Regions from separate parts of the Carboxydocella thermautotrophica DSM 16521 genome, predicted to be linked through region 3. Evidence: a T-box and tRNA genes for the amino acid it is inferred to sense, from the RefSeq annotation. Region 3 holds a T-box; the other regions hold tRNA genes.

Region 1 (4,041 bases), on a different contig from region 3:
CTAGTATGGAATTCCATATTGCCCGAACCGGATAATCGTTTCTCCCTTTGCCCCGGTTTCTCTCAAGGGTCCTCATTAACTCTTCGTCTGGCATGTAATCCAGAACAAGCCGTAAACGAACTAAATCTCCAATTGTTTGTATTTCTGTCCACTCAAATAGCTTAATTTGTGGTATAATAGCCATAACAGGCATCCCTCCCTGGGTAGGATTGTTTGTCTTTTCAACTTCAATTTTATCACAGGTGGGTGCCTGTTGCTTATTTTTTACAACATTTGAGGCTGGGGTGAATTTTTCCCTCAGCCTCTTGTTTTGCGCTAAAAACCCTTTCCTATACACCTTTTTCTGGGGTAAATTTATTTTCGTCCTTCCGCTAATCCCTTGGCCTGTCAGGATTATCTGACAACGCAATTAGCTCGACTACCAGTCCATTATTTAGCTCGTACCACTTCCACCATTTTCATAATGATGGGTCTGGGAACCTGATATAGTTGCCAGTTCTGGTCTTCAAAACTCTTTCTGACAAAGAGTGTTCCTGCACTCTTCCCACCTATTGCCACTACGATATGATCACCGTTGATTTTTAACTTGTTGCGGTTTTGGAGTTGCTGAACATCCATCAGAAAAGCGCCAAAAGAAGGTACAGCACTCTTGACCACATTAATATTGGGAGGCAAGCCGCCGCTGTTTTTCATAATCTCTTTGGCTTTAGCTGGATCTGTTACATCCCCTTCGGGTATGATAGCATTCTTGAACTGGCCAGCTTCCGCAAAATAGACAGCTTCTTCTAACAACTTCTTGACTTTAGGATAAAGGGGGTGGTCACTGCCCATAATGATATCATTGCCCTGATTGTAGAGTATGATTTGACCCATAGTAATTGCAGGCACTTTTTCCTCTTTAACCTGTTGCGGCTGCTTCAGCCCCAAAAAATAATAAAGGAGACCAATTCCGATTAGTGTTATGACTACTACAATAGCTAATGTATATTTTCTTTTTTTCATTCCTATCACCTCCAAACAAAATTTCTACAAAAAAAATGATTTTCCTGCTTGACGAAGCAGCAAGAGTGCGTTATAATTTCAAATGTCTCACGGAGGAGTTCCCGAGTGGCCAAAGGGAGCAGACTGTAAATCTGCCGGCTGATGCCTTCGTAGGTTCGAATCCTACCTCCTCCACCATAAAATATAATTCGTGCGGACATGGCGGAATTGGCAGACGCGCTAGATTCAGGTTCTAGTGGGCTCACGCCCGTGGAGGTTCAAGTCCTCTTGTCCGCACCAAATCTGCAAACTAAATCCCCTAAGATGGGGATTTTTATTTTACCAGAGAAAAGGCCAGCGTCTACCCCCAAACGCTGGCCTCCAAATATTAAACTTCACCAATTAGAAACAAATAATCATTATAATAGGTAAGTACTTTTTGCTGCAGCTGGCTGTCACCTACCTGTTTGGCATGCCGCATCAGACGCGTCAGAATCCGTTCCAGGTCCGGATCCTGCCAGTCCAGTTCAACCAGCTCACCCAGCTCCTTCTGAATTTTGCCTGCCAGTTTTTCTACCGTCATCTTTTGTTCCTCCCCTTTGATGTTTTTATCTGTGAAAAGCCAGTTTAAATACCGGCTTGATGGTCCCAACTATAGCATTATGAAAATTTTTAACTTCAACTTGCCAGTAGGAAGCCAGTTTATTTTTCTCGGTAGAAGTCAACCAGCCCAGCTGTTGTAAGGCCTCGATTAATATCGGCCCCAGGGCCCGCGGATTACCATCTGCGATTTTTAGCGCCAGGCCCTGGCCCTGGTCAACCAGGCCGACGCAATAGACGCCTTCATATCCCGATTTAGCCAGTAAACGCCCCCGGGTAACCTGCATCAAATCAGTACATATCCTTTCACTACCTGCGACATAGTAAGGAGAGGAGATCATTGCCCTTACTACTGTATCAGCCGCAGAAGTGCGATGAGACGAAACCAGTCGAGCATAAGCCATTGCCATACTTTTAAGGGGCAAATGAAAGACCGGCACCCCGCAGCCATCAACCCCAAGGCCAATATCTGTTACCGCCTGGTCCGTATAGTTACTTACCATATTAAGCATCTCTTGCTGAACGGGATGTTCAGGCAGCCAGTACCCATGGGTATCCCAACCCTTACAACGAGCCAGGGCCAGCATGCCCAGGTGCTTGCCCGAACAGTTGGAGTGCCAGGGCTGAGGTTGTTCTCCCCGCTGCCGCATTTCTTGAGCTGTTGGCCGATGGGTTGGGTAATGTAAACCGCAATGCAGTTCTGTTACATCAGCCTGGATTTTGGCAGCCAACTGCTGAGCTACCCGGATATGCTCCGGCTCAGCATTATGACTGGCACAAAGCAAAGCTATTTCCGCCGGTTCCAGGTCAAAGGTTTGCACTGCGCCTGCTTCGATTACCGCCAGAGCCTGTATTGGCTTGGCTGCTGAACGCCAGAAAGTTTTATAGTCAGGGTTTCCGACAGCCGCAAGGATAGTTCCATTGTGGTCAGTAACTACAATATGGCCGGTATGAACACTCTCTTCAAGTCCGTTGCGCAAAACCTGAGCTAATATTTCCACTTTTTTTCATTACCTCCTTGCCATCTAACTTTATTATTTCGCTGTTTTCTGCTAAAATCCTACTTATAAACCTGTGAACAATTTCATTAAGTAAGCGGGAGGGATTATACTTGTATCCAACTCTAACCCTGGCCCCGGGCCGGCAAAAGCGCCTGTCTACCGGTCATCCCTGGGTCTATGCTACCGAAATTGCTTCGGTCGACCCCAGAATTGAGCCCGGCTCAATTGTCGATGTCGTAGATTTCCGTGGCCGTTTTATCGGCCGCGGTTATTACAATCCCCGTTCCCAGATTGCTGTCAGGCTGCTTACCCGCAAAGATGAAACTATCGACCGGGAATTTTTTCGACAAAAATTGCTGTATTGCCTGAAACACCGGCAAAAAGTAATGCCCGAGGCAACTTCCTACCGCCTGGTTTTTGGCGAAGCAGACTTCTTGCCCGGGCTTATCATTGACAAGTTTGAAGACTACCTGGTCATGCAGGTATTAACCCTGGGCATGGAAAAACAAAAGCAGCTCCTTACCGAATTACTGGTGGAACTGTTGCAGCCCAGGGCAATCTATGAACGCAATGACGTCAATGTTCGGGAGCTAGAAGGCCTGGCTCAAGTTAAAGGTGTCCTCTATGGAGAGTTTCAACCTGAAGTAATAATCAAAGAAAACGGTCTCTCCTTCCTGGTCGATATGGAAAATGGCCAAAAAACCGGCTATTTCCTGGATCAGAAGGAGAACCGGGCTGCCATTGCCCCTTATGTCAAAGACAGAACAGTGCTGGATTGTTTTTGTCACACTGGCTCCTTTACTGTTCATGCTGCCCACTATGGTGCCCGCTCCGTTCTGGCTCTGGATATATCGGAGCACGCCATTGAAACAGCCCGGAGAAATGCCTCCCTGAATGGATTAGAAAACAGCTGCAGTTTTCAAGTAGGCAATGCCTTTGATGTGCTGCGGGAAATGGACAGGGAAAAACGCCGCTTTGATGTTATAATTCTTGATCCCCCTGCTTTTACCAAAAGTAAGCAAACTCTGGAAGGCGCCGTACGGGGCTACAAGGAAATTAACTTAAGGGCAATGAAATTATTACCACCTTCCGGTATTTTGATCACCTGCTCCTGTTCTTATCACATGCAGGAGGACTTATTTCTGGAAGTAATTGAAAGCGCTGCTCTTGATGTAGGACGGCAAGTGCGCCTGCTGGAGTTAAGGCGACAATCCAAAGATCACCCCATTTTGCTGGCTGCCAAAGAGACCTATTACTTGAAGTTCTTAATCCTAGAAATTCTTTAAGAGCTAATTGCGTTGTCAGAAAATCCTGACAATCCAAGGGATTAGCGAAAGGTCAAAAATAAATTTACCCCAGAAAAAGGTGTATAGAAAAGGGTTTTTAGCGCAAAACAAGAGGCTGAGGGAAAAATTCACCCCAGCCTCAAATGTTGTAAAAAATAAGCAACAGGCATCCA
Region 2 (8,197 bases), on a different contig from region 3:
TTAGTCTGGAGGGAGAAATGGATTTGCTGCTGGCTGAAAATCTGGGAAATGAGAAAAAATATCAGCTGCAGCCGGAGTTTAGTCTGGACTTAAGTCATGTTACTTTTACCGACAGTTCAGGGATTAATATTTTGCTGGAATGGCTGCTGGAATTGCAGCAACAGCAGATCTATGCCAGTTCCTGTCTTTTAGGAGAGGATACCTTCCGTTTGCTATTTGACATGGGGTTGATTGTACTGGTAGATGGCCGCATCTTCCTGGCTCCGGAAGGTTTGCAACGGCCCATTGCTTTAAGTTTTTTGCATACATTCGCTGAAGAGAAAGGAAAACGCCAATCGCTGTCGAAAGACCTTCTTGTGAATACATAAAACGGGAGGTACTTTCATGGAACTGGCAGAACGGGCGCTGAGAATTTCTCCATCACCTACCCTGGCGCTGGATAGTAAAGCCAAGGCAATGGCCAGAGCCGGGGCAAAGGTGATCAATTTCGGGGTTGGAGAACCGGATTTTGATACCCCTGAACACATCAAGACTGCGGCCATGCGGGCCATAGAGCGGGGGATGACCAAATATACCGCAGTAGCAGGGATAGAAGAACTGAAGGAAGCGATTGTGACCAAACTGGCTCAGGAGAATGGCCTTTTATATAGTCCGGCCCAGGTAGTAGTTTCCTGTGGGGCCAAACACAGTTTGTATAATGCCCTGCAGGTTATAATTAACCCCGGGGATGAGGTGCTGATGCCTGTACCTTACTGGGTGAGTTATGAGGAACAGATCAAGCTGGCCGGTGGGGTACCGGTACCGGTGCCAGCCAGCCGGGAAAATAATTATAAAGTCAGGGTGGAAGACCTGGAAAGGGCAATAACTGGACGAACGAAAGCCTTGATATTAAACAGCCCCAATAACCCTACAGGAGCAGTGTACAGTCGGGAAGAACTGGAAAGTATCGGAAAATGGCTGCTGGAACGGGGTTTGGCGGTGATTTCTGATGAAATCTATGAGAAACTGGTTTATGATGGTAACCAGCATCACAGCATCGTGGCAGTAGTGCCGGAATTGAGCGGGCAGGCCATTGTTATCAACGGGGTGTCCAAAGCCTATGCCATGACCGGATGGCGGATCGGTTATGCAGCTGCTCCTTTGCCCTGGGCCAAAGCAATGGCGGACTTACAGAGCCATTGTACCAGCAACCCCACTTCTATCGCCCAGGCGGCGGCTCTGGCTGCTTTAACCGGGCCCCAGCAGCCCTTGCAGGAGATGGTGGCAGCTTTTGACCGACGGCGGCAGCGGGGCTGGGAACTGTTGCAGCAAATCCCCGGAATCTACTGCTCTCGGCCAGCTGGTGCTTTTTACCTGTTCCCCGATGTCAGTGGCGTTCTGGGCAAAAGCTGGCAGGGGCGGCCAATAGAGAGCAGCGCTCAGCTGGCTGAACTGTTACTGGAAGAGGTCCAGGTGGCTGCTGTACCCGGGGAGGCTTTTGGTCAACCGGGAACCATGCGCCTTTCCTATGCCGTTAGTCTGGAAGTACTGGAGGAGGGCATCAGGCGGATTGGGCAATTAATATCGGAAGTTAAATAATACAAAAAAATGGGACGGTTTTTCCGTCCTAATTTTTTGTGCCCTATTGCGCTTTTGCAGGTGAATGGTATATATTATAAGTGAACGGTATATATTTTAGTGTGAATGGTTATTCAGCGATCAGGGGTGGGGGCTATGTTGCGCGTGAGAGAAGTGAAAAGTCCACAGACTGTGGATTATCTGGAATCCATCCGTTATTGCCAGTTGATGTTTGACCTGTCCAACTATGAGGTCAGGGAAATTACCCAGAAACTGCTGGATCATTCCCTGATTGCCCCCAATGAGATGCATTACCTGGTCCTGAAAGAGGATGAAGAACTGGTAGGCTATGCTGTCTACTATTATCTCCAGGATTTGCAGCTGGCCTTTCTGGATTATATCGGCATTTTGCCTGCCTTTCAGAGTCAGGGTTATGGAGCCCGACTTTATCAGGCTATGCTGCAGGAAATCCGGCAACAGCATCCTGAGGCACAGGGACTGATAATGGAAGTGAAGAGCACTGATGATGATTTTGACCGCCGTTGTCGGTTCTTTCAGAGACTGGGAGCTTCCCTGATTGATTTGCAATCAATGGATGTGCCGGCCAAACTCAAGGAATCCGGTCTGGTGTTGATGATACATCCTTTTCAGCAGGATTTACAGCTGGACCGGGAGATGCTGATGAGATTCTTTCGGGTACTGGCCCGCACCCTCTGGCACTAACAGCCTGCACGAGACCCTCCGGGTCTCTTTTTTTTTTTTTTGCATCTTGACAGAAGGCTGGAAAAGTGGTATTATTTAACCAGAAAGTTTACTGATATAGTAAACAATGAACGGAGAATGGGTTATGGTACTCAATCAGGCCACCGATTACGCTTTACGGGCTGTAGCCTGTCTGGTCCGGCACCAGGGGGAAAAAGTGGAGGCCCAGCAAATAGCCAGAGAGGAAGTGATCCCGATGCGCTTTTTGCTGAAAATCATGCCTTCCTTGATCAAAGCTGGAATTGTCCGATCTATCCGCGGGGCGGGTGGAGGCTACCAGCTGGCCAAAAAGCCGAAAGAAATTACCTTTCTGGAGGTAGTGGAAGCCATCGAGGGGCCGCTGGCCATCAATAAGTGTTTACTGGATTATGCTGCCTGCAATAAAAAAGGAGCGCCTGCCTGTTCCATTCACCAGGCTCTGGCCAGGATCCAGGGGAAACTGGTGGAGGCATTGAGGGAGCAGAACTTTGCCAACCTTTAGCCTGCGGGCGCTTCTTTTTGAGCATAAACTTCACTAATTTAGTATACAATAGCGACAAGGAGGGGTTTTGATGGATGCTGTTTTGCTTTCGCGGATTCAGTTTGGTCTGACCGCCTTTTTTCACTTCTTTTTTCCGCCTTTGACCATCGGTCTGGCGGCCCTGCTGGCCTTTATTGAGTACAAACACTGGCGCACAGGGAAAAAAGTTTATGATGAAATGTCCCGCTTCTGGACCAAATTGTTTGTGGCCTGTTTTGCCGTTGGGGTAGCTTCTGGCATCACGATGGAGTTTCAGTTCGGCACCAACTGGTCGGAATACTCTAAATTCGTGGGGGATATTTTTGGTGCTCCGCTGGCAGCGGAAGGGGTCTTTGCCTTTTTCCTGGAATCCACCTTTATTGCTCTGCTCATCTTTGGCCGGGAACGAATCTCTGCTGGCTTGCGTTTCTTTGCGGCTCTGATGGTAGCTCTGGGCAGCAGTCTGTCAGCTTTCTGGATTATTGTAGCTAACTCCTGGCAGCAAACCCCTGCTGGTTTCAAAGTGGAAGGCGGGCGGGCCATTCTTACCGATTTTGCTGCTGCTGTCTTCAACCCATCCACTATCCCCCGCTATCTACACACTCTGGATGGGGCTTATATCACCGGTGCCTTTTTCATGATGGCAATCAGTGCCTATCTCCTGCTGAAAAAGAAACGGGTGGAATTGGCCCGGCACTCCTTGAAACTGGCTTTGGTAGTGGCACTAGTAGCCAGCTTGCTCCAGGTATTTCTGGGTGACATTCACGCCAAGCAGGTGGCGGAAACGCAACCGGCCAAACTGGCCGCTTTTGAAGGGTTATGGGAGACCAAAAAACAGGCACCACTGTTGCTGATAGGTATTCCTGCCCCGTCCCAGGAGCGCAATTTGCTGGAAATTGGTGTGCCCGGGGCGCTGAGCTGGCTGGCCTTTGGGGATCCTCAGGCGGAAGTAAAAGGCTTGAAGGATTTTCCCCGCGAAGAACGGCCGCCGGTGGCTGCCAGTTTCTATTCCTTCCGTCTGATGGTGGTGTTAGGCAGCTTTTTCGCTGTACTTCTGCTCTGGGCTCTCTGGCTGCTGTATCGGGGCAAACTCTATGAACATACTTTTACCCTGAAAGCTTTACTCTGGTCTTTGCCCCTGCCCTTTCTGGCCAATGAGCTGGGCTGGATGGCGGCAGAAATTGGGCGGCAGCCCTGGATTGTTTATGGTTTGTTAAAAACTCAAGCTGCTGCTTCTCCATTGCCGGCGGGACAGATATTGCTGACCATCCTGGCCTTTGTGCTCATCTATTCCTTCCTTTTCGGGATGCTGGTATATCTGATTCGCCGCATCATTAACAAGGCCATGGCTGAAGATGTACAGGAGGTGAAGTAGGATGGACCTCAACACTGCCTGGTTTTTGCTGGTAGGGATACTGATCGTTGGTTATGCCATTCTGGATGGGTTTGATCTGGGGGTAGGTACCATCTATTATCTGCTGGCCAAAAATGATGACGAAAAGCGCCAGCTTCTCAATGCTATTGGTCCTTTCTGGGATGCCAATGAGGTTTGGCTGTTAACCGGTGGTGGAGCTCTTTTTGCCGCCTTTCCCCTGGTTTATGCTACCGTCTTCAGCGGATTTTACCTGGCCCTGATGCTGGTTTTGTTTGCCCTTATCTTCCGGGCTGTAGCCATCGAGTTTCGGAATAAGGATGAAAGTCCGGCCTGGCATAATTTATGGGATAGGGCCTTTTTCCTGGGCAGTGCTTTACCAGCTCTTCTCTTCGGGGTAGCTCTGGGCAATGTACTCAAAGGCCTGCCTCTCGATAGCCAGCAATATTATACAGGTGGCTTTTTCGGTTTACTTAATCCTTTTGCCTTGCTGGTAGGGGTGCTGGGACTGGCAGCTTTCCTGCAGCAAGGGGCAACCTATGTGATGATGAAAACAGGAGAGCCGCTGGCAGGGCGGGCCCGGCAGCTCCTGCCTGGTATCTGGGGCGGAGTGGTTGCACTCTATCTGGCGGTTACCCTCTTCAGCTGGCTGGTTGCGCCCCATCTTTTTACCAATTTCAGCAAATATCCCTGGTTGTGGATATTGCCGCTTCTGACCTGGTTGGCGATGGGAGCTGTAATCTATTTTGGACGCCGGGGTCAGGGAACATCCGCTTTTCTGGCTTCATCTCTTACTATGGCTGGTCTGGTGCTGATCGCCGCTGCTGGTCTTTATCCCAATCTGGTTCCCGCCCTGGATCCGGCCCGCAGTCTGACTATCTATAATGCATCTTCTTCGCCCCTAACCCTTAAGGTCATGCTGATTATCGCCCTTTGTGGCGTGCCGATTGTTCTGGGTTATACCGTTTTTGTCCACTGGCTGTTCCGTGGAAAAGTTAAACCTGATGCTCAAGGTTATTAAATCTGCATAATTCTGCCCGTCACGGGAAAAGAGTATAAGGGGAGGTGATGAAGATGACCCTTATACCCTTTGACCCTTTTCGCGAGTTCAACCGCTTTGTCCAGGAAGCGGTAGGCCGCAGCCGGGAGGGCTTTCTGGGCTATCAGGTAGCGGGGCCACGGGTGGACATCTATCAGACGGAAAATGAAGTGGTGGTGGTAGCGGAAATCCCCGGCCTTGAGTCCAGGGAGGATCTGGATGTGCGGGTTACCGAAGATGCGGTTACCATCCGGGGAGAAATCAAGCGCAGTGCGGAAACCAGAGATGAAGACTACCATCATGCTGAACGGTTCTATGGCGCCTTTGCCCGCACCTTTACCCTGCCGGCGGCGGTAAAGGCAGAAGAAGCCCGGGCATCCTACCGCAATGGCATCCTGGAAATCCGGATCCCCAAAGCGGGACGAGGACGCAGCATCAAAGTGGATATTAACTGAAAAGGTCGGTTACTACCGGCCTTTTTCTTTTGTTTTGGCGGGAAATAGGGTAAAATATGGATATAAGCAGATTAGTGAGGGATGAGAAATGCAAGGCCTGGGTGAAAAAGAAATTAAGTTCAGCAAATTATAGACAAACACCTGGTTGATTTACTGGATTATAGCACGATTATGTTAAATCTAAAAATATAAAAAACCGTTGCTTTTCGGCAACGGTTTTTTGCGTGGGATTTGGTGCGGACAAGAGGACTTGAACCTCCACGGGCGTAAGCCCACTAGAACCTGAATCTAGCGCGTCTGCCAATTCCGCCATGTCCGCAGGCACTGGTCGGGGCGACAGGATTCGAACCTGCGGCCTCCACATCCCGAATGTGGCGCGCTACCAAACTGCGCTACGCCCCGCAGACAAAGGTTATTATAGCAAAGGCGGTGGCAGAAGTCAATACCTTAATCAGGAACAAGCAGCATAGGTTAAAAATTTTAGAAAATAGAAAAGAAAAGACGATTCATTAGCCACATTTTTATAAAAACAAGAAATAAGAATAAAGGCCGGTGAGTCTGAGGCTTAACCTGTCTAATTTTTTTATGGCATGCTTTTTGCAAGTAAACGATATCACTGAAAAGCAATCATCATGGGAGGAGGTTTTGGCTTTATGGCGGATAATCATTTTTTCATCCGCAAGCTCCATTCCCTTCTGGGGGTGATTCCAGTTGGTTTGTTCCTGCTGGAGCATTTGTTTACCAATTCCTTTGCCCTGAAAGGGGCACAAGCCTTTAATGAAAAGGTGGAGTTTTTTCAGAGTATTCCTTATCTTATCTTCATTGAGTTACTCCTGATTTTTTTGCCGCTTCTGTTCCATGGTATTTACGGGACCTGGATTGTTCTGACGGGAGAGAGCAATGTTTTTCAATACCGGTATTATCGTAACTGGTTTTACTGGATTCAGCGGCTTTCCGGTATCATCACTTTAATTTTTGTCATCTGGCATGTCTGGAATACCCGTTTGCAAACCCTGTTCTTTGGCACTGAAATGAGTTTTGAGTTTATGCATAATTTGCTTTCCAATCCAGTTAATGCTGTTCTTTATGCTATCGGGTTGATTGCTGCTACTTTCCATTTTGCCAATGGCATGTGGGCTTTTCTGGTTTCCTGGGGGATTACCATTGGGCCTAAAGCTCAGAGAACCAGTACTATCATCTGGAGCATATTCTTTATCGTTATTACTGCTGTAGGCTTGAATGCGCTGTTCGGCTTTATCAGAGGCTAAAGGGGTGAGAAGGAAGATGGCGGAAAAGAAGATTATCGTTGTTGGTGGCGGCCTGGCCGGCCTGATGGCTACCATTAAGGCAGCAGAGGCTGGCTTCAAGGTTGATCTTTTCTCTCTGGTACCGGTAAAACGCAGTCACTCCGTTTGTGCCCAGGGGGGGATTAATGGTGCCGTTAACACCAAGGGGGAAGGGGATTCTCCCTGGGAGCATTTTGATGATACCATTTATGGCGGGGACTTTCTGGCCAATCAACCACCGGTGCTGAAAATGTGTGAAGCGGCACCTGGAATTATCCATTTGATGGACCGGATGGGAGTAATGTTCAACCGCACACCGGAAGGACATCTGGATTTCCGGCGTTTTGGTGGTACCAAACACCATCGTACCGCTTTTGCTGGAGCGACCACCGGCCAGCAATTACTTTATGCCTGTGATGAACAGGTACGGCGCTGGGAAGCAGCTGGTCTGGTGCAAAAGTATGAGGGCTGGGATTTCCTTTCCATTGTGCTGGATGAGCAGGGGATTTGCCGGGGGATTACCGCCCAGAACCTGGCTAGCATGGAAATCAGGGCCTTCCGGGGTGAAGCGGTGATTATGGCCACCGGTGGCCCGGGCATGATCTTTGGCAAGAGTACCAACTCCACTATCAATACCGGCTGGGCGGCGGCGGCAGTTTACATGCAAGGCGCCTGCTATGCCAACGGGGAGTTTATTCAGATCCATCCTACTGCTATTCCAGGAGAGGATAAATTGCGTTTGATGTCCGAATCGGCCCGCGGTGAAGGCGGTCGGGTCTGGACTTACAAGGATGGTAAACCCTGGTATTTCCTGGAAGAAAAATATCCGGCCTATGGGAACCTGGTACCGCGGGATATCGCTACCCGGGAGATTTTCTATGTCTGTGTGGATTTGAAACTGGGGATAAATGGTCAGAACATGGTTTATCTGGATGTTTCCCATATAGATCCTAAAGTGCTGGACCGCAAGCTGGGCGGGATTCTGGAGATCTATGAAAAATTTGTTGGGGAAGATCCCCGCAAAGTGCCGATGAAGATATTCCCGGGTGTCCACTATTCCATGGGCGGGCTCTGGGTGGATTACAATCATATGACCAATATTCCCGGATTGTTTGCTGCCGGGGAATGTGACTACCAGTACCATGGTGCTAACCGCCTGGGTGCCAACTCCCTGCTTTCTGCCATTTATAGTGGCATGATAGTGGGACCGGCAGCAGTGGCCTATGC
Region 3 (6,750 bases):
AGCACAAATTTAATCTACTAAATAATTTATTACAATTAAACTAAAAATGTCAATACTGGATAAAGAATATTTTAACATACATCCACCACTTGACCACCGGTAATAACCTGCAGTTGCTCCAGGGTTACTGGCACAGCTGAATTGGGAGTACCGGCAGCAGCATAGACCAGCGGAAATCTCTGCATACTGATATCCAGATATACCGGCAGGGGCTGGGAGAGAGCAAAGGGACAAACTCCGCCAGCGGGATAGCCGGTATAGTGCAGGGCCTGTTCGGGATTAGCAAAACGGATTTTGCGGGCTCCGGTCAGGGCCTTTAATTTTTTGGTATCCACCCTGAGATCTCCACAGGTAACTACCAGCAGGGGCTTCTCATCAGCCAGGAATACCAGGCTTTTAGCGATTTGGGCCGGTGTCACCCCTAGCGCCCTGGCAGCCAGCTCACTGGTTTCGGTACTGACCTCAAACTCGATTACCTTTATTCCCAGCTGGAATTGATCCAGAAATTCCTGAATCCGTTGATGAACTGGATTTTGCAGGGTTTGTACCACCATTGTCTCCCCCTCATCTCCTTTTTTAGAGTCAGTATAAAGAAAAATGGGAGAAAATGCAAGGCACTCGCCATTTTTGCCTGTTTATGCTATAATGGGCGGAGAAAACTGTCAACAGGGGTTAACCGGGATGGAAGCAGTTACCTTTATTCAACAACAAGTAAAAGGAGAACGCTGGCAGCATATTGAAGGGGTACGCCAGCAGGCCCGCCGTTTGGCCCTTACCCACGGACTGGAGCCGGAAAAGGCGGAACAGGCGGCCGTCTGGCATGATGTCGCCCGCGATTATCCTCCGGAGCGGTTGCTGGAACTGGCCCGGCAGCAGGGGCTGGAACTGGATGCCGACTGGCTGGCTGTACCCATGCTTTTACATGGGCCGGTGGGAGCGCAGCTGGCGGCTGAACAGGGGGTAAGGGACAAGGAAGTTTTGCAGGCCATTGCCCGTCATACCCTGGGCCATCCGGAGGCGACAGCCCTGGACAAGCTGTTGTTTGTGGCCGATATGATCGAACCGGGACGGGATTACCCTGGAGTGGAGGAATTAAGACTGCTGGCAGCCAGGGATCTGGAAGGGGCCTATCTGGCCGGGCTGGATCATACTCTCCGCTATTTGCTGGAGCGCCAGCAATACATCCATCCGCTGGCGGTTAGGGCCCGCAATGCCCAGTTACTAAGACTTAAGGCAAGGGAGGTAAAATAAGTGTCTGAGCAAGAGACCAGAAAGTTACTGGATTTGATTAAAGCCGGTGCCGAAGACAAGAAAGCCCGCAATATCACTATTCTGGAACTGGGTGAACTCTCAATTATGACCGATTATTTTGTCATCATGAGCGGTAATTCCACTACCCAGGTGCGGGCTATCGCCGATGGGATTGAAGAGAAGGTCAAGGAAGGCCTGGGGGTAATTCCCCTGCGGCGGGAAGGCCTGCGTTCTGGTCGCTGGATTTTGCTGGATTATGGTCAGGCGGTGGTGCATGTCTTTCTGGAGGAAGAGCGCCAGTATTATAACCTGGAACGTCTCTGGGGCGAGGCTAAGCGCCTTGACAGTTAAGCCGCTTTTCAGTATAATATCGGACAAAATGGTAATTTAATGGCGATGAAGGGGAAGAGTACCTTATTAGCCGGTTGACAGAGAGCCGCTGGCTGGTGGAAAGCGGTAACCGCCATAGGGGAACTGGCCCCGGAGCTGGAAAGGCGAACCCGCTGGCAGTAGTCTTTCCCGGCCGCCGCCGTTACCGGCAGCAAGGGGATCGGGCTTTTTGAGTCCGGTCAATTTGGGTGGTACCGCGGAAGCAAGGCCTTTCGTCCCAAGGGGGAGGAAAGGCTTTTCTATTTGGCAAAAATAAGGAGGAGTGGACTGGATGGAGCAGCGCTATAATTTTGCTGAGATCGAACCGAAGTGGCAGGCCCGCTGGGCGGAGGAAAAGCTCTACCGGGTAGAAGAAAGTCAGGACAAGCCCAAGTATTATTGTCTGGAGATGTTCCCTTATCCCTCCGGCAATTTGCATATGGGGCATGTGCGCAATTATTCCATCGGGGATGTGGTGGCCCGCTTTAAAACCATGCAGGGTTACCAGGTACTGCATCCCATGGGCTGGGATGCTTTTGGCTTGCCGGCAGAAAATGCGGCAATTAAGCATGGGATTCATCCGGCGACCTGGACCTGGTCCAATATTGACAATATGCGGCGGCAATTAAAGGGCATGGGGATCAGTTATGACTGGGACCGGGAGGTATCTACCTGTCATCCCGGCTATTATCGCTGGACCCAGTGGCTGTTCCTGCAATTCTTCAAAAAAGGTCTGGCTTATAAGAAAAAATCGGCGGTTAACTGGTGTCCTTCCTGTGCCACCGTGCTGGCCAATGAGCAGGTGGTGGACGGGCACTGTGAACGCTGTGATTCCCAGGTTACCAAAAAGGACCTGGAACAGTGGTTCTTGCGCATTACCGATTATGCGGAACGTTTGCTGAATGACCTGGAAAAACTGACCGGCTGGCCGGAAAAGGTCAAGATTATGCAGGAAAACTGGATCGGCCGCAGTGAAGGGGTGGAAATCACCTTTGGCATCAAGGGGCGGGAGGAAACCATTACCGTCTATACTACCCGACCGGATACCATTTTCGGGGTAACCTATATGGTGCTGGCCCCCGAACATCCCCTGGTGCCGGAACTGGTAAAAGGCCAGCCCCAGGAAGCTGAGGTTATGGCTTTCCGGGAAAGAATGAAAACCCTGAGCGAAATCGCCCGCACATCCACGGAAGCGGAAAAGGAAGGGGTTTTCACCGGGGCCTATGCCGTCAATCCCCTGACAGGCAAGGAAGTACCCATCCTGATTGCCAATTACGTCTTACTGGATTATGGTACCGGGGCGGTAATGGGGGTTCCAGCCCATGATCAGCGGGACTTTGAATTTGCCCGCAAATACAAGCTGCCGGTGGTTGTGGTAATCCAGCCGGAAGGGGAAGAACTGGATGGTGCCAGCATGACCGCGGCCTATGCCGGGGAAGGCAAGCTGGTCAACTCCGGGGAATTCAATGGCCTGCCCAATGAAGAAGCCTGGGATAGAATCGCCGAAACCATTGAGGCCAGAGGACTGGGGCGCAAGCGGGTTAATTACCGCTTGCGGGACTGGCTGATTTCCCGCCAGCGTTACTGGGGTGCGCCTATTCCCATTGTCTACTGCGATAGTTGCGGGATTGTGCCGGTACCGGAAGAACAGCTGCCGGTGCTGTTGCCGGAAAATGTGGATTTCAAGCCCGGGGGTCAGTCACCTCTGGCGGAATGCGAGGAATTTGTCCACACCACCTGTCCGCAGTGCGGCGGAGCCGCCCGGCGGGAAACCGATACCATGGATACTTTTATCTGCTCATCCTGGTATTTCCTGCGCTACACTACCCCACGGGCTACAGATGTGCCCTTCGCCAAAGAGCTGGTAGACTTCTGGATGCCGGTGGACCAGTATATCGGCGGGGTAGAACATGCTATTTTGCATTTGCTCTATAGCCGTTTCTTCACCAAGGTTTTGTATGATCTGGGTTTGGTCAGTGTGGATGAGCCCTTTACCAATTTGCTCACTCAGGGCATGGTGCTGAAGGATGGGGCCAAGATGTCCAAGTCCAGGGGCAATGTGGTCAGTCCGGAAGAGATTATGGCCAAATACGGGGCTGATACCGCCCGGCTCTTCATCCTTTTTGCTGCTCCCCCGGAACGGGATCTGGAGTGGAGTGACCAGGGGGTAGAAGGGGCTTACCGTTTCCTGAACCGGGTCTGGCGCCTGGTTCACCATTACCATCAGAATCTGGCCGGAGTCAGCGCCTACCAGGGTGGGGAACTGAGAGCTGAGGACAAGGAGTTGCGGCGGCAGCTGCATGCCACCCTGAAAAAGGTTACCGATGATATCTCCCAGCGCTTCAATTTCAACACCGCCATCAGTGCCATCATGGAACTGGTCAATGGCCTCTATAGCTACAAGGACAAGGTAACTGAGCCCAATCTGGCGGTAGTCAAGGAGGCGCTGGAGTTGCTGGTCATCATGCTGGCTCCCTTTGCCCCGCATATTACTGAGGAATTGTGGCAGGCTCTCGGCCACACTGACAGTGTCCATCGCCAGAGCTGGCCCCGGGTGGATGAGCAGGCCCTGGTGGCTGAGGAAATTACCCTGGTGGTGCAAATCAATGGCAAGGTGCGGGATCGGGTGAATGTGCCCGCTGGCCTCAGTGTCCAGGAACAGCAGGAGGCGGTACTGGCCCTGCCCAAAGTTAAAAGCTGGCTGGAAGGCAAGACGGTGGTCAAAGTCATTCCGGTACCCAATAAACTGGTGAATATCGTGATAAAATAACCAGAGCGGGACTGTCTGGCGGGACAGTCTCCTCTTTTTTGCAGGAAAAAATCGGCCGAGGGAGAAGTATAGAGGGTGGAGGGGATTTGAGTTGTGGTTTTTTGCTGCTGGCCCAGTTTTTTGGACAAATGGGCCGCGGGATGTTTGAAGTTCTCTATAATCTGCTATTATTAAAATACGGATATACTACGGCCTTTGCCGGACAGGTGATTGGACTGTCAGCTGCGGTTACAGCCGTGATGATGCCCCTGGCCGGCCGGCTGGGGGACCGGCGGGGGCGGCGGACTTTGCACATTCTGGATGGCCCTGATGAATGCTGCCCATCCGCTGGTGCAAAATATTACCCTGACGGCAGTGGCCGCAGATAAACGCGGGCTGGCTTCTTCCCTGAACGGCACTCTCTACCAGGCGGGCTGGGCCGTGGGAGGGCCGCTGACCGGTTATTTGCTGCACTGGGGAGGTTACCAAGCCGTCTTCTGGGGTGTCGGTTTGTTATATCTGGTAGGTACCGGCTGGTTTTATCTCTTTTTTGGCCGGCCATTGAAGGAGGAAGGGGTATGAGCAAGTGGCTAATTGTCAATGGCGATGATTTCGGATTATCTCCCGGCATCAACGAAGGGGTACGGCGCTGCCACCGGGAAGGGATTTTGACCAGCACTACCATCCTGGTCAACCAGCCCTGGGCCCGGGAGGCGGTGGACCTCAGCCGGGAATGTCCGGCCCTGGAAATGGGTGTGCATCTCAATTTGACAGTGGGCAAGGCCCTGACTGACGGCCGCCAGTTTGAACCCTATCCCGTTTTGTATGAACGCCTGCAGCGGGCCAGTGCCGAAGAGATCGCTCGTTTCCAGGAATGGGCGGAAGCAGAATGGCTGGCCCAGATTCAAACGGCCCGCAGCTGGGGCCTGGAACTGAGTCACCTGGATTCCCATCATCATGTCCACGGTTGGCCCTGGTTACGGCCGGTAGCACTGCACCTGGCCCGGCTCTTTGATTTACCCCTGCGGGCTCTCCAGGAGGAGGCTAAAGCCTTTTTCCGGCAGCAGGGAGTAGCAACTCCCGACTTTTTTGTGGAGCATTTTTTTGGTGCCGGGGTGACCAGGGAGAATTTTGAAAAAATCTTACAGGGGATGGCTGCTGGTTTTACAGAAGTGATGACCCATCCGGCGGTACCTGACTGGCAACTGCTGGCCATCAGCTCATATACCGAAAACCGGGGGCGGGAACTGGAGATTTTGCGCTGGCCGGGCTGGCAGGAAATAATGGCTGAGCTGGGAATTACTCCGGGTCACTGGCGTGATATTATGAGGAATTGGTAAAAGTGCATGTCAAAAATTTTACTTTGAAGGATGTTACTTTCAGTTATAATTTATTTAAATCTTTTAGAGTCAAAATATGAGCTGTTCCTCACAAGAAAGGTGATAACAGTGAAACGAAGTTATTTATGTTTGCACGAATTACCGGTTTTTCAGGGTTTGGATAGATCGGAGTTTGCTAGTGTTTGTATTAGTACAACCAAAAAAAAAATTCCAAAAGATAATTTTCTGTTTTATCAAGGTGAGCTTGCTAACACTATTTATTTAGTTAAAGCAGGGAAACTTAAACTTGTACAGATTAATGAGGAAGGGCGGGAAATAATCATTGAAGTAATAGGGCCTGGAGAAATAATTGGTGAGGAAGCATTGTTTCAAAAGGAGGAACAGAAGCATCTTTTTAGTGCAATTGCAATGGATGAAGCCATGGTATGTTGCTTTAATCGCAATCAGTTCGAGAAATTACTTCTACAAAACCCTGGTTTAGCAATAAAAATTATTAGTTATCTTGGACAAAAATTATATAAAATGACACAACACTTTAGTGAAGTAGTTGGCACATCAGTTAAGGATAAATTATTGCGACTATTTTTTAAGTTAGCAGATGTGTATGGACGGAAAACATCTAATGGAATAGTTATAGAATTGGAAATTACCCAACAAGAATTGGGTGATATGATAGGGGCCTCACGGGTTATGGTAAGTTATGCTTTGAAAGAATTGCGCAATTCAGGCATCATTATCCGATATGGAAAAAACTATATTCTGAAACCTGGACATTGTCTTGAAAAATATTGGGGTTGATAGGAAGTAATAAAGGGGTGGATATCCACCCCTTAAAGTGCTTTATAAGCTGTAAAAGATTTTACGTATAATTATTTTATATTTGTGATAAGCTGCAAAAAATGAAAAATGTAGTAAAAAAATTTACAACTTTCATAATTTGCTCGGCTTATAATAAACTTGTAACCAAACAATCAGCTATAAGGAGGCGGGTGTTGTGGTAATCACTAAAGAAATTCAAGAATTAATCCCTATTGCTCCTAT

Evidence for each region. A T-box is a leader RNA that pairs with one kind of tRNA and senses whether it is charged. The one in region 3 lies ahead of leuS (leucine--tRNA ligase), so its partner is inferred to be a tRNA-Leu.
Region 1: it encodes a tRNA-Leu, which carries the amino acid that the T-box ahead of leuS (leucine--tRNA ligase) is inferred to sense. The anticodon was not compared.
Region 2: it encodes a tRNA-Leu, which carries the amino acid that the T-box ahead of leuS (leucine--tRNA ligase) is inferred to sense. The anticodon was not compared.

Annotation. Positions count from the first base shown of each region.
Region 1 covers NZ_FUXM01000067.1:62-4,102, forward strand. The annotation lists partial or broken gene B5D20_RS13300 (DDE transposase) at 1-184, opposite strand, end outside; gene B5D20_RS13305 (hypothetical protein) at 430-1,002, opposite strand; tRNA gene B5D20_RS13310 (tRNA-Tyr) at 1,094-1,179, shown strand; tRNA gene B5D20_RS13315 (tRNA-Leu) at 1,195-1,281, shown strand; gene B5D20_RS13320 (hypothetical protein) at 1,370-1,564, opposite strand; gene B5D20_RS13325 (asparaginase) at 1,590-2,582, opposite strand; gene B5D20_RS13330 (class I SAM-dependent rRNA methyltransferase) at 2,693-3,868, shown strand.
Region 2 covers NZ_FUXM01000004.1:23,922-32,118, reverse strand. The annotation lists gene B5D20_RS02585 (hypothetical protein) at 1-368, shown strand, start outside; gene B5D20_RS02580 (pyridoxal phosphate-dependent aminotransferase) at 385-1,578, shown strand; gene B5D20_RS02575 (GNAT family N-acetyltransferase) at 1,714-2,280, shown strand; gene B5D20_RS02570 (RrF2 family transcriptional regulator) at 2,405-2,800, shown strand; gene B5D20_RS02565 (cytochrome ubiquinol oxidase subunit I) at 2,871-4,193, shown strand; gene cydB (cytochrome d ubiquinol oxidase subunit II) at 4,195-5,211, shown strand; gene B5D20_RS02555 (Hsp20/alpha crystallin family protein) at 5,265-5,684, shown strand; tRNA gene B5D20_RS02550 (tRNA-Leu) at 5,917-6,003, opposite strand; tRNA gene B5D20_RS02545 (tRNA-Pro) at 6,010-6,086, opposite strand; gene B5D20_RS02540 (succinate dehydrogenase cytochrome b558 subunit) at 6,338-6,952, shown strand; gene sdhA (succinate dehydrogenase flavoprotein subunit) at 6,969-8,197, shown strand, end outside.
Region 3 covers NZ_FUXM01000001.1:732-7,481, reverse strand. The annotation lists gene B5D20_RS00045 (YbaK/EbsC family protein) at 72-554, opposite strand; gene yqeK (bis(5'-nucleosyl)-tetraphosphatase (symmetrical) YqeK) at 682-1,251, shown strand; gene rsfS (ribosome silencing factor) at 1,252-1,602, shown strand; T-box leader at 1,639-1,864, shown strand; gene leuS (leucine--tRNA ligase) at 1,913-4,390, shown strand; gene B5D20_RS00025 (hypothetical protein) at 4,477-4,758, shown strand; gene B5D20_RS00020 (MFS transporter) at 4,700-4,951, shown strand; gene B5D20_RS00015 (carbohydrate deacetylase) at 4,948-5,709, shown strand; gene B5D20_RS00010 (Crp/Fnr family transcriptional regulator) at 5,818-6,507, shown strand; gene B5D20_RS00005 (pyridoxamine 5'-phosphate oxidase family protein) at 6,704-6,750, shown strand, end outside.